Regions from separate parts of the Streptosporangium sp. LJ11 genome, predicted to be linked through region 1. Evidence: riboswitches for the same ligand, from Rfam matches in the RefSeq annotation. Region 1 holds a riboswitch; the other holds the start of a gene.
What was found. A riboswitch is a leader RNA that binds a small molecule or an ion and turns the genes downstream of it on or off. The one in region 1 is predicted to bind cyclic di-AMP.
Positions count from the first base shown of each region.

Region 2: linked by a shared signal. The riboswitch ahead of ACTOQ3_RS01155 (hypothetical protein) and the one ahead of ACTOQ3_RS18280 (C40 family peptidase) in region 1 are both predicted to bind cyclic di-AMP.

Region 1 is NZ_JBPXMB010000011.1:198,974-203,378, reverse strand. It holds gene ACTOQ3_RS18290 (branched-chain amino acid aminotransferase) at 1-278, opposite strand, end outside; gene ACTOQ3_RS18285 (3-isopropylmalate dehydrogenase) at 452-1,498, opposite strand; cyclic di-AMP (ydaO/yuaA leader) riboswitch at 1,639-1,871, shown strand; gene ACTOQ3_RS18280 (C40 family peptidase) at 1,859-2,467, shown strand; gene serA (phosphoglycerate dehydrogenase) at 2,967-4,405, opposite strand, start outside.
Region 2 is NZ_JBPXMB010000001.1:237,495-241,899, forward strand. It holds gene ACTOQ3_RS01145 (roadblock/LC7 domain-containing protein) at 1-162, shown strand, start outside; gene ACTOQ3_RS01150 (hypothetical protein) at 175-546, shown strand; gene ACTOQ3_RS01155 (hypothetical protein) at 684-1,511, opposite strand; cyclic di-AMP (ydaO/yuaA leader) riboswitch at 1,779-1,929, opposite strand; gene ACTOQ3_RS01160 (DUF4253 domain-containing protein) at 2,295-3,167, opposite strand; gene ACTOQ3_RS01165 (IclR family transcriptional regulator) at 3,429-4,214, shown strand; gene ACTOQ3_RS01170 (sugar kinase) at 4,257-4,405, shown strand, end outside.

The sequences.
Region 1 (4,405 bases):
GTCACGATCGTGCCGTTCTCCTGGCGGTAGGCCTTGAGCCCCTCGAAAAGCTCCTGCGCGTAGTGGAAGACCGACGTCGCGGGGTCGAGGGTGAGCGGGCCGTACGGCATGAGCCTGGCGTCGTGCCAGCCCCGTCCCTCGGTGTAGTCGATCGAGATCATGTGGTCGGTGAAGACCTGACCGAACCCCGGGCTCGCCAGTACCTGCTCGCGCTCTGCCGCGGTGCGAGCGTGGTCGGAGAGCTGCACGTCGAAGCTGAGCTTCTGAGCGGTGGTCATCGCACGGATCCTTCTCTTGGTGTCTGGCTTACCCTTGGGTCCATTCTGCGTCGGACCGGGTAACGGGAAACTACTCCATCTATGCCGAAAACCGGCAGTGCTGGAGAAACAAAAACGCACCTGGCGGCTCGGGTGAGCCGCCAGGCGCGTCGGGGTCGAGGAGGGCGGCTTCCTCAGCCGGCTACTCGGGCGGTGATGTCGTCGCCGATCTCGTGGGTGGTCCGGCCGGCCCGGCCGGCCGGCCGCTCGGCCAGGTCGTCGGCGACGGCCCGCTCGACCCTGGCGGCCTCGGCGGCCATGCCCAGGTGGTCGAGGAGCATGGCGACCGACAGGATCGTGGCGGTCGGGTCGGCCTTGCCCTGGCCCGCGATGTCGGGGGCGCTGCCGTGGACCGGCTCGAACATGCTCGGCGCGGTGCGGTCGGGGTTGACGTTGCCGCTGGCCGCCAGGCCGATGCCACCGGCGATCGCCGCGCCGATGTCGGTGAGGATGTCGCCGAAGAGGTTGTCGGTGACGATCACGTCGAAGCGCTCCGGCTGGCTGACGAAGAACATCGAGGCCGCGTCGACGTGACAGTAGTCGGTCTGGACGTCGGGATACTCCAGGCCGACACGGTCGAAGGTGCGGGCCCAGAGGTCGCCGGCGTAGGTGAGCACGTTGGTCTTGTGGACCAGCGTCAGCTTCCTGCGGGGGCGGCCCAGCGCCTTGTCGAAGGCGTAGCGCACGACGCGCTCGACGCCGTGGGCGGTGTTCAGCGACTCCTGGGTGGCGATCTCGTGCGGCGTGCCCCGGCGCATGACGCCGCCCGCACCGGCGTACGGGCCCTCGGTGCCCTCGCGGACGACGACCATGTCGATGTCCTCGGGACGGGCCTTGCCCAGCGGCGTCTCGACGCCGGGGAAGAGCTTGACCGGGCGGAGGTTCACGTAGTGGTCGAGCTGGAAGCGGAGCTTGAGCAGCAGGTCGCGCTCCAGGACGCCCGGGGGCACGCTGGGGTCGCCGACCGCGCCGAGCAGGATCGCGTCGTATCCGCGCAGTTCGTCGAGGACCGGATCGGGCAGGGTCTCGCCGGTCTCGTGGTAGCGCTTGGCACCGAGGTCGTAGGTGGTGGTCTCCACCTTCGTGCCGACCGCTTCGAGGACCTTCAGCCCCTCGGTGACGACCTCGACTCCGATTCCGTCCCCGGGGATGACCGCCAGGCGAATGTTACGCGAATCCATGCAGGCACCTTACCGGTCCGTCTCGGTGATCGAACACCGGTCTCATCCTCCGGACACATCCGCCCGACGAGGCCTCTGATCGTTTTGTCCATCTTTGCTTGGTATTGACCGTTTCGAGAGGTTTCGTTATGGTCCTCCCATTCACGTCAATGCCTAATCCGTACGGGCCATCCCCTTACCGGGCCCGCACGGAGCCGGGGAACCACTCTTTACGGGATCTACCGGACCCCGGGCACCCCGCTCCTCCCCCGGAGCGCGTTCCCGGCCGTCATCAGGTGGATTCCTTGGGGCGAATCAGCGCGTTCTCGCGCCGTAGGGCGGCCTCCACGCCCGAGCCCGACAGCTCACCCGGCCGGCCTTATGGAAGGAATCACCCTGTCCGGCACAGTTCTCCCCCGTGTCCTGTCCATCTCCGCCTCCATGATCGTCGCCGGCGCCGCGGTGTGCGCGACCTCGACCGCCGCCCTGGCCGCATCACCGCCCCCCGCCCCCGGGCCCGCCGCGCTCAACACCCCCGCGCTGAAGGACGCGCTGAAGGCCACGGCCGTCAAGCCCGCCTGGCAGAAAGCCGTGAAGTGGGCCATGTCCAAGCGCGGAACGCCCTACGTCTGGGGCGGCACCGGCAACGGCGGCTTCGACTGCTCCGGCCTGGTGCTCCGCGCCTACGGCGCAGCCGGGATCAAGCTCCCCCGCGTCACCAACGACCAGTACGCCGCCTTCTCCAAAAAGATCACCTGGGAGAATCTCAAGCCCGGTGACCTGGCCTTCTTCAGTGGCCTCGGCCACGTCGGCATGATCACAAAGCCCGGCTACATGGTTCACGCCCCGCGGACCGGCGACGTGGTCAAGGAGGAGAAACTCGACTCCTGGCGTCGCGAATCCTTCGTCGGCGCGGTGCGTCCCGACCCGCAGGGGGTTCAGCTGGCCAAGCGGGTCGAGCTCGCGACCGAAGCCGTGACCGACGGATGAGACACGCCGGCGGATCACCGCTGGGAGGCCGTGGAGACCCCGGCGGTGGAGAGAACGGGTTCAGCGGGTGGGAGCACCGCCGTTGTCCCTGCGGTCCAGAGCGGTCTGGAGCGCGTCGATGGCCTCGTCCTCGGTCTCCTCGGGACGGTTCCAGGGATACATGTCGTACATGGCGAATCTCGTCTCGGTCGCATGCCGGCAAGGAAGGTGGTCGAGACTCCGGTCGGGACTCCGACCAGGCCTGATGTCGCGGGTCCGGATCACGGACCGGCGGCGGGGGCTTGGGGCCGGCATGCGCCACGACACCGCGGCGAGTCGCCGGCCTGCCCCTGTCAGGCCTCGCCGCGGCAGGTAGGAATTACGAGAACCTGGCGCATTTGACTCCAGGTTACCCGTCCGCGGGAAAACCGTCTCGCCCGGCGTACGCACTTCTCACATGCTGAGACGAGACGTGGCCGCCGCCCCGGTCCCCGGGGCGGCGGCCACGTCGGCGGTACGGCTAGTCGGCCAGGTCGACCGAGCGGCCGCTGTCGGCGCCGATCTCCGAACCAATCTGGTCGATCACCTCGGCCGGGATGGCGGTGTCGACGGTGAGCGCGATGAGCGCCTTGCCGCCCTTGGCGTCACGGGCCACCTGCATCGAGGCGATGTTGATCGAGTGGTCGCCGAGAATGCGGCCGACCACGCCGACGATGCCGGGGCGGTCGGTGTAGGTGAAGAACGACAGGTGGTCGGTCGGCTCGATCTCCATCTGGTAGCCGTTGACCTCGACGATCTTCGTGATCTGCCTCGGCCCGGCCAGGGTGCCGGAGACCGAGACCGCGCGGCCGTCGGCGAGGACGCCCCGGACCGTCACGACGTTGCGCCAGTCGGGGCTGTCGGAGCTGGTGATCAGCTCGACCGACACGCCGCGGTCCTTGGCCAGCAGGGGGGCGTTGACGTAGGTGACCAAGTCCTCGACCACGTCGGTGAAGACGCCCTTGAGCGCGGCCAGCTCCAGTACCCGGACGTCGTGGGAGGCGATCTCACCGCGCACCTCGACGTCGAGCTTGGTGGCGACCTCGCCCGCGAGGGCGGTGAACACCCGGCCGAGCTTCTCGGCCAGCGGCAGGCCCGGCTTGACGTCCTCGGCGACGGCGCCGCCCTGGACGTTGACCGCGTCCGGCACGAACTCCCCGGCGAGCGCGAGCTTCACGCTGCGCGCGACCTGGGTGCCGGCCTTCTCCTGGGCCTCGTGGGTGGAGGCGCCCAGGTGCGGGGTGACGACGACCTGGTCGAGCTCGAAGAGCGGGCTGTCGGTGACCGGCTCCTTCGGGAACACGTCGATGCCGGCGCCGGCGACGCGACCTTCCTTGATCGCGGAGTAGAGGGCGTTCTCGTCGATGATGCCGCCGCGGGCGACGTTGATGAGGCGGACGTTCGGCTTGACCGTGTGGAGCTCCCTGTCACCGATGAGACCGATGGTCTCCTTGGACTTGGGCAGGTGCACGGTGATGAAGTCGGCCTCACTCAGCGCCTCCTCCAGCGAGACCAGCCGGACGCCCATCTGCGCGGCGCGGGCCGGCTGCAGGTAGGGGTCGTAGGCGATCAGCTCGACGCCGAACGGCTGGAGGCGCTGCGCGACCAGCTGGCCGATCTTGCCGAGGCCGAGGATCGCGACGACCTTCTCGTCGAGCTCCACGCCGGTGTACTTCGAGCGCTTCCACTCGCCGCCCTTGAGCGCGGAGTGCGCCTGGGCGACGTTGCGGGCGGAGGCGAGAATGAGGGCGACGGTGTGCTCGGCGGCGCTGGTGATGTTGGAGGTGGGCGCGTTGACGACCATGACTCCGGCCTTGGTGGCCGCCTCCACGTCGACGTTGTCCAGGCCGACGCCGGCGCGGGCGACGACACGGAGCCTGGGAGCGTTGGCGATCGCCTCGGCGTCGACCTGCGTGGCGC
Region 2 (4,405 bases), on a different contig from region 1:
TCCGGCACCAACGGCTACGCGGCGTTCTACGCCGCCGGACCCAAGATCGTCCTCACAGTCCTGGCGCGCCCGGGGACCAACCTCGGGCTGCTCCGGCTGGAGGGCCGCAAGACGGCGGCCAGACTGGCCGCCGCCGGTTCGCGCACATCGATACCCCAGTGATCGGAGACAGCAATGGGCAACATGGACATCTCGCTCAAGGAGATGATGGCGATCGACGGTGCCGTCGGCGCGGTCGTCGTCGACTACAACAGCGGGATGGCGCTGGGCGCGCTCGGCGGGTCCAAGGACCTCGACCTCCAGATCGCGGCCGCGGGTAACACCGAGGTCGTCAAGGCCAAGATGCGGACCATGGAGTCGCTCGGCCTCAAGGACGGCATCGAGGACATCCTCATCACGCTCGGCACGCAGTACCACGTGATCCGCCCGATCGCCGGCCGGAGCGGCAAAGGGCTGTTCCTCTACCTGGCTCTCGACCGGAACCGGGCCAACCTCGCGCTCGCGCGGCACACCCTGCGCGGCATCGAGGAGAAGCTCGAAGTCTGATCCTCCGGTGCGGTCCGCGCCCCGGGAGGCACGGACCGCACCGGAGTCCTCTCAGCGTCCTCCCGGAGTCCTCCCGGAGCCCTCCCGGAGCCCTTTCGGAGCGTTCCCGGAGGACTCCGGAGGGCGGCGGCTCCGGCTCAGCCCTTCCCCGCGCCGATCTCGGCGGCGCGGGCACCGGCGACGGCCACGCCGGCCGGGGCGTGCCAGGAGGCGGACTCGACCATGACCTTGGGCTTGCCGGTCCACGGCCGCACCGCGGCGCTCACCGGCTGGGTCTGCACGCCTATCCCCAGTTCCTGGGCCTTGGCGAAGACGACCGTCGGAGGCTTGGCCGGGCTGGTGTCCCTGCGGCTCCAGGCACCGGTGGAGAACGCGACGGGGTGGTTCTTTATCCCCGTACCGTCACCCCACTTGGTGACCACGTACTTGATGTCGATGTGGCCCATCCCGCCGTTGCCGTCCACGCCGAGCGTGCTGGCGTTGAACGTTCCACCGGTCAGGTCGGCGAAGGTCTTGGCGTCGATGTCGATCATGATGCCCTGGTTCGAGGGGGAACCGGGGCCGCGGTCGCCGACGAAGAACTTGGCCTTCTTGCCCTTGTAGATGAGGTAACCCTCGGTGAGCAGGGGCCAGCTCGGGCTGGCGATCATGCCCTTCTGCATCGGCCGGCCGCTGGCGGGCAGACCGGTGTCACCGGCCCGGCCGGAGGAGTCGTCCCAGAAGTAGGAGGCCGTGGTCGCGCCCTGGAGGAGGACGGACTCGGCGCTGGCCTTCGCCACCCCGACCTCGGGGTCGGCGGTGGCGGCGAAACAGGTGGATGCGGGCAGCGCCACCGCGACACCGGTGGCGGCGAGGACGCTCGCGCCGACCAGAGCGGCGGCGGCGAGGCGGCTTCCGCGGGGCTTGTTCTTCTGCCAGGTGAACTTGCTCAGGCCGTTCTTGTGCAAACCAAGGAAGGGGCGCATGGAGAAAAGGCTCTTTCGCGAGGGAACGGGGCAGCCACGTGCGACACACCGAAGGGGTGCACTGGCGGGGACGCGCTCGTCGGAAAAGGGGGCGTAGCCGGAATCTCAGGCAATCGCTACGCGGAGCACGATCTGGAAGGTGCCGCGATCAGGCGCGGCGAGAAGGTCCGGGGGGAACGGGGGATGTCGGCGGAAGGGGGGAAAAGTTCAGGTGGTCGGCACGGACAAGGGCTGCACCGACGTGGTAACGCGGTGATCCATGAGGGGATCTCCTCTCCATCTCGTCTACCGGGTTAGCTGACGGGTTCGGGCGGTGGAGTTGCCCTACCGCCGCGTGGTCGCGGCGGATTCACCCCGGAAAAGTGGTTCCCCGGCTCCGGGGCCCCTGCGGGCCCTCGGGATTCGACGTCGGCCGGCCGCTCCCTCTTGTGAAGGGCAGGTCGCCTACCGATGACTGTGGACACTACCCACCAAAACCGGACAAAGCAAAGCAAACACCATGAAAACCCCAGAAGATCTACCTACAAGGTTCAAGGAAGCCTCATCGATCGCCCCGTCAGGCCAACACCCGTCCTACCAGCACGGATGTCTCCCCCATCTCGGTGTCCAGCCCCGAAACCCCGTCCCGGGCCCCGTTCCAGGGCCCCGCGCCCGGAGATCCACGCGGCGGAACGCCGCCTCGCGAGCCCTCCCCAGGCCGGCCGATCCCTTTCCGTAAAGGTTCACTCAAGGGGAGCCCGCCCCGCGGGTCGTCCCCGGCCGACCGGTCCCGCCCGGCCCCGCTCAGTCCCACCAGAACGACCAGGCGTTCCTGCCCTTGATCTGCTCGGCGTAGTCGATGAGGTTCCCCGCCCCCTGGATGATGCTGTCGGGACAGAACGTCCAGTGCTCCGCGGCGACGTGCAGGGCGTGCTCGGAGGTGGTCGGGGGCGCGGCGACGCTGAGGTCGAGGGTGTTGAAACCCATGCCGACCACCCGCACCCCGAACCTGTCCTCCCAGCTGCGCACGACGGCCGCGAGCGGGACCATCCACTCGTTGTGGTTGAGGGCGCCCTGCCAGCCCATGACGGCGAGGGCGTCGGCCCCGCGCTCGACCGCGACGAGCCCGAGCGGGGTCCTGCGCTCGGCCACCAGCCCGGCGTACCAGTCGGCGACCACGCCGGGGTCTGCGGCGAGCCTGCCCGGGGGGGCCGGGCCGGGGCACTCGGGTCCGAAGGGCTCGAGCAGTTCGAGCTGGTCGAGGTTGGCCTTGGCGATCCAGTCGGACCACACCTCGGCCATGAACGCGGCGGCGTGGTAGTTGTCGATCTGACCGGCCGTGTCCGGGGCGATCTGGCCGGCCGACCAGGGCTGGACGGAGTCCTCCAGCAGCACCGGCCACAGGCCCGACCGCTCGTGCTGGGCCCTCAGCCGCGCCCAGTACTCGCCGGAGACCGCCACCTCGCTGAGCCAGAACGCCGGACGGCGACGGACGGCGAGCTGGGCGTAACCGGGGTCGGGCCACACCACGTCCCCCGGCGGCAGCTCCACCGAGAGCCTCCTGCCCCTGCCCCCGCCGGTCCCGTCGCCGCCCTCGCTCCCGTCGGCTCCGTCGGCTCCATCGGCGAACAGCTGGCCCAGAACTGGCGGAAGTCGCTCACTCTCACAATCGCTCATCTCTACCGATCCGATCCTGACCACGGACCAATTTTGGCCTGTCAACCATCCCGAGGGACAGTTCTGCCCTGGTCCAGGCAAAAATTATCGGTAGTGGGGAGAAACGGAACCGGGTGGGTGCCCGTCCTCCACCGTCCGTCCGGCCGGCCAGGCGCGGTTTGTTGTGCAGTGCAGAACGTTGTGCTGCAAAGTGGCCGCAGGGCGGGGTACTCGCCTACCTTGACCAGGTATTCGATTGCCGGATCACATTGGGAAGCCGCGATGAGTGAGCCCGCTCCGGAACGCAACCGGTCGGCCTCGCTCCGACGCGCCCTCGCCGTCCTCGCGCACGTACGCGACCACGCGGGTGCGGGCCACGGCCTGTCGCTCACCCGGCTCGCCGAGGCGCTCGACCTGTCCAAGAGCACGGTGCTCCGGTTGACCGCCCCGCTCATCGAGGCCAGGCTCCTGGAGCGCGACCGCAGGAGCGGCGCATACCGGCTGGGCAGCGGCGCCCTGCACCTCGGGCAGGCCTACCTGTCCACCCTCGACCTGCGGACGGTGGCCGCCGAGGAGTCGCACCGCCTGATGGCGGAGACCAGGGAGACCGTCCACCTCGTGGTCTACGATCCGCCCGACGTGGTCTACATCGACAAGGTCGAGAACGAGACCAACGTGCGCATGGCCTCGCGCATCGGCAGCCGCAACCCCGTCTACCGCACCGCCGTGGGCAAGGCGATCCTCGCCTGGCAGCCGGAGGAGGCCGTCGAGGAGATCGTGGCCGCCGGGATGCCGCACGTCACCCGGTACACCATCACCGACGCCGCGCGCCTGCGCGCCGAGCTGGGCCGGATCCGGCAGCGGGGCTACTCGGTCGACGACCGCGAGAACGAGCCCGAGGTGCGCTGCGTCGCGGCGCCGATCTTCAACCACAACGACGTCGCCACCTCGGCGATCTCCATCTCGGGCCTCACCTCCCGGATCACCGCCGCGCGGGTGCGAGACCTGGGTCCCCTGGTGGCCGAGACGGCCCTGCGCATCTCCAGAAAGCTCGGGTCGACCCGATGACCGACGAAGCCCGCCCGCCGACTCCCTAAGGACCCGTTTTCCATGACTGATCTGGTAACGCTCGGTGAGAGCATGGCGCTGTTCACCGCGCGGCGCACCGGCCCGCTCAGGCACGCCCGCGACTTCGGGCTCGGCGTGGGCGGCGCGGAGTCGAACGTGGCCATCGGCGTCGCCCGCCTCGGCGGGCGCGC